2 regions of the Ensifer sp. 22521 genome follow, and region 2 is predicted to be linked to the other one. Evidence: predicted binding sites of a transcription regulator. Region 2 holds the regulator's gene; the other holds the start of a gene.
The links. The regulator LexA, encoded in region 2, represses DNA repair genes until DNA is damaged. The targets are predictions, from matches to a motif close to TGTTCNNNNTGTGTTCNG.
Positions count from the first base shown of each region.

Region 1: a site for LexA is predicted at 1,210-1,227, ahead of parE (DNA topoisomerase IV subunit B). Genes of this name have one in related genera too.

Region 1 is NZ_JBQENM010000008.1:117,212-119,409, reverse strand. It holds gene ACTJKE_RS13930 (UbiA family prenyltransferase) at 1-88, opposite strand, end outside; gene ACTJKE_RS13925 (alpha/beta hydrolase) at 216-1,100, opposite strand; gene parE (DNA topoisomerase IV subunit B) at 1,342-2,198, shown strand, end outside.
Region 2 is NZ_JBQENM010000009.1:41,400-43,597, forward strand. It holds gene ACTJKE_RS15285 (hypothetical protein) at 207-539, shown strand; gene lexA (transcriptional repressor LexA) at 630-1,355, opposite strand; gene ACTJKE_RS15295 (hypothetical protein) at 1,602-1,898, opposite strand; gene ACTJKE_RS15300 (hypothetical protein) at 2,019-2,198, shown strand, end outside.

The DNA of each region.
Region 1 (2,198 bases), on a different contig from region 2:
CACCTTCCCACAGCGTATCGGCGGCCAACAAAGTACCGTCCAGATCCACACACAGCGGAATGTGCCGTGTCTCGGTGCGCGCGTCCATGAATTCCATCCCAGCCATAATTGCCGGGCATGATGACGTCTTCAACTTTCCAGAGTGGAAACGCGGGCCACAATCTCGCCCGGAAACTGTCGGGCTGGTTAACAAATGTCAGCGGCGCGGACAAAGGTCAGCGGCGACCGATCCAGTTCAATGCATCGCGCCAGTCGGTCATGCGCACCGGGGTGCCGTGCGAGCCGGTTTCGAAGAGGACGAAGCGTGTCGGGTAGCCTTGGCCCTTCAGCGTGCGATAGAGCGCTTTCTGGCTCTCGGCCGGATAGACGCTGTCGCGGCTGCCATGGCTGAAGAACATGGGCAGATTCGCCTTGTAAGCAGCGCTCTTGGTGAAATCGGGGTCGCTTACGCCACCCATGACCATCATGCCGCTGAGAGCCGCGACCGCGGAGGCATCGCGCGAAACGCCCCAGCAGATGAAGCTTCCCATCGAGGCGCAGGCCAGCACCACGGGGCGACCGCCTGAGTGCTCGGAAACCTGTTTGACCAGGCCGGCAATATCCGCAGCGCCTGCCGTGTCGAAGGAGCGGACGCTCGGCGCGTAGTAGACTCCGCCATTGGCGACGGCGAGGTTCTTCAGCCGATTGAAGTTACCGCCGAAGGAAAAATCGTTGGTGCCGAGCCGGCGATCACCGCCGCGGCCGTGGATGAAGATCACCGTGAAGGCAGCGCCGCGATCCGGACCGACACGGGTCACGTCAAGCAAGCGACCGCCAATGTCGAGCTTCTCATTGACTTGCTCGCTTTTCACGCCCAGCGAAACATAGGCGCGCTTCACCCGGCGTTCCGGAATTTCGTCCCGTTCGTTGATGTCGCGCAGTTCCTGATATTCCACCGTCAGGTCGTCGCCGCCATCATTTTGTTGCAGCACCTTGGCATAGGAGAAAAGCTCGTCCTTGAAGGGTTTCAATGTCTGCGCTTGAGCCGCGGAAGCGCCTGCGGCGAAGGCCGCAGCCAGAAAAAGCCGGCGAAACGGAAAAACAGTTGTGGACACGGCCAATGACGGGCTCCCTCTTTGGCCGGAAGCCTTGCCATCGCACGGACGCCAAAGCAACACTTGCTCCGTAACAGGGCCGCAAAGGCGGCATTTCACCTGCAAGCGATGCCAGCATTCTCCTTTTGTTCGCTCTTTCGGCGGGAGTCTGGCAGAATTCAGGTGATTCGACCGCCGGGGGATGGCGGCAAAGTCGAGGTCTTGCTATGGCCTCTCCCCAAGTGACAGGAACGATCCGAACGGCCCCATGGACGACAACAGCGACCTCTTCTCAATGCCCGAGCAACCGAAGCCCGTACAGCCGAGCGCCAAACCGGCTGTGCCAGTGGCACCAGTCGCGCGCGAAGAGCCGCGCCCTGCCCCGAAGGGTAGCGACGGCAGCGACTACGATGCTTCGGCGATCGAGGTGCTCGAAGGGCTGGAGCCAGTTCGTCGTCGTCCGGGCATGTATATCGGCGGCACCGACGAGAAGGCGCTGCACCACCTCTTCGCCGAAGTCATCGACAACTCGATGGACGAAGCGGTCGCCGGTCATGCAAATTTCATCGAAGTCCACCTCGATGCCGACGGCTTCCTGACGGTCACGGACAACGGCCGTGGTATCCCGGTCGAGAACCATCCGAAATTCCCGGGCAAGTCGACGCTCGAAGTCGTCATGACCATCCTCCATGCCGGCGGCAAGTTCGACGGCAAGGCCTATGAGACGTCGGGCGGTCTTCACGGTGTGGGCGTTTCCGTCGTCAATGCGCTCTCCGATGCGCTCGAGGTCGAGGTCGCACGCAACCGCAAGCTCTACCGGCAGCGCTTCTCCCGCGGTATTCCGCAGGGTGGGCTCGAGGAACTCGGCGACGTGCACAACCGCCGCGGCACGCGCGTTCGTTTCCATCCGGACCCGGATATTTTCGGTCCGCACGCGCATTTCGAGCCCGGACGGCTTTTCCGCATGGCGCGCTCGAAGGCCTATCTCTTCGGCGGCGTCGAAATCCGCTGGTCCTGCGATCCGTCGCTGCTGCAGGAAGGCTCGGAGATCCCGGACAAGGCCGTCTTCCACTTCCCGGGCGGCCTGAAGGATTATCTTGCCGCCACACTCGGCAAGGAATTCAC
Region 2 (2,198 bases):
CACCTCATTTTAGTGCGGATAGACGTTCTGCCTCAGGGCAGAGCGATTGTGTGTGTTTGCCTCCACACGCCCGCACAAGCCACGTCTTCTAAGCCACTATCGGATCTTATCGCTTCGGTGAAATCGGTAGAGGGGGAACGATGACTCCGCTGACATCAGCCGCATCGGTAGCGTCCGTCATCATCAAAACGGAGGCAATCGCATATATGAAGACGAAACTTGTCCTGACGGCCTTGGCCCTCTTCGCTGCGACCACATTTGAGGCGCAGGCAGAGGATCTGGTTTTCAAGCTGAAGAACAACACCAACGCAGTGCTGACGAACTTCTATACGTCGCCTGTGGGCGTCAATGAGTGGGAAGACGATGTTTTCGGCCGGCAGGTGCTGAACCCAGGGGAAGACATGGAGATCACCATCGCCGACGGCCGGGAGGTCTGCAAGTACGACATGCGCTTCGAGTTCGAAGAAGGCTCCGGCCTCGATACGACCGAAGACATGCAGGACCTCTGCGAGCTCGGCGAGTACACCATCCACGAGTAAGAGGCGTGCCTTCAGGTCGCCTTCAATAAACAGAGCCTCGCAGCCGCAAGCGGTGGCGAGGCTCGGTCGGATGCCAGGTTTCCCTCGGAATCAGTGGTAGCGGCGGATCAGCCCGACGAGCTTGCCCTGGATCTTCACCCGATCGGGCCCAAAAATCCTTGTTTCGTAGGCAGGGTTCGCGGCTTCGAGCGCGATCGATGCGCCCTTGCGCCGGAAGCGCTTCAGCGTCGCTTCCTCATCATCCACGAGCGCCACGATGATATCGCCGGGATTGGCCGTATTGCCATTGCGGATGATCACCGTGTCGCCGTCAAAGATGCCGGCTTCGATCATCGAGTCGCCCTTGACTTCGAGAGCGTAGTGTTCGCCGTTGCCGATCATGTCGAGCGGTATGGTAATGTCGTGCGTGTTGTTCTGGATCGCCGAGATCGGCACACCGGCAGCGATGCGGCCCATGACCGGGACGGAAACCGATGTGTTGTCGGCCACGGGCGTGGGCTTTGGCGGTGCGGCAGGAGCGGCCGCTGGCGCCTTGCCGAGGCTGCCCTCGATCACGCTGGGCGAGAAGCCGCGGCGGGGCTGCTGCTGGCTTGACGCGTAGGCTTCCGGAAGCTTGATGACCTCGAGCGCGCGGGCTCGGTTCGGCAGACGGCGAATGAACCCGCGTTCTTCGAGTGCCGTGATCAGACGGTGAATGCCGGACTTCGACGCCAGGTCGAGCGCATCCTTCATTTCATCGAATGATGGTGGGACGCCTGACTCCTTCATGCGTTCGTGAATGAAGAGAAGCAATTCCTGTTGCTTGCGGGTCAGCATGGCACGTCGCTCCCAGAGGCGTGAAACAAATCAAGAACAGACACTATCTGTTCCATATGTGTTCCGCAAGTGCCTAAAATTCCGTGAATTCAGACAATTGGCGCGTCTGTGCGTGTCGATTGGTCACTTTTACGGGAGCAGAGCGGGTTTGGGCGATGATCGTGCCCAAACGGAGGGCCGTGGGGCAGCGCGTTGCGCGACGGCACGGCGATTCGAACGAATCGCGAGCGTTTTTGTGCAAAGAGGCTAGGCCGGCTGCGTGGCGGCGCAGGCGTCTTCGAATTCCTTCACCGTCTCGGCGCTGTTGTCTTCTGGAAGTACGGCATCCGCCGCATCGGTCGCGACCGGCCTGTCGCCATCATAGACGAACGACTGGATGTAGAACGCGATCGCACCCTTCCACACCTTGCGTCCATCGATCTGATGGCACGGCACGGCGCTCTCGAAATCGGTCTGAAGTTCGTCCACCGTGGCGGCGCTGAGCTTGACGTCAGGCATATTAGGCGACGCGACTATCGAAGCGAGAAGCAGGGCGGCAAGCACGGTGATCGTCCACTTTGATGCAAGGGTGGGACTACGGGGCGGTTAACGATGTGAACCGCGCTTTCGTTCCGAAGTCCAGCAAGCTTGGCGATCACTGTCATGTGTTCAACAGCTCTTTGAGTGCAGGCTGTGGCCGTTTTGCGCCAGGGGCACGCAGCGGCGAAGCCGCCTCAGCCTGGCGCGCCGTCCGCGCTGCAATCGCTTGGGTTGCGCCAAGTCGCGGCCTCGCTGCCGGCGTGCACAAATCCGTGTTGTGAAGATGCCGCACGTCTCGACAGGTTGCGGGAAAAATGGGGTGGT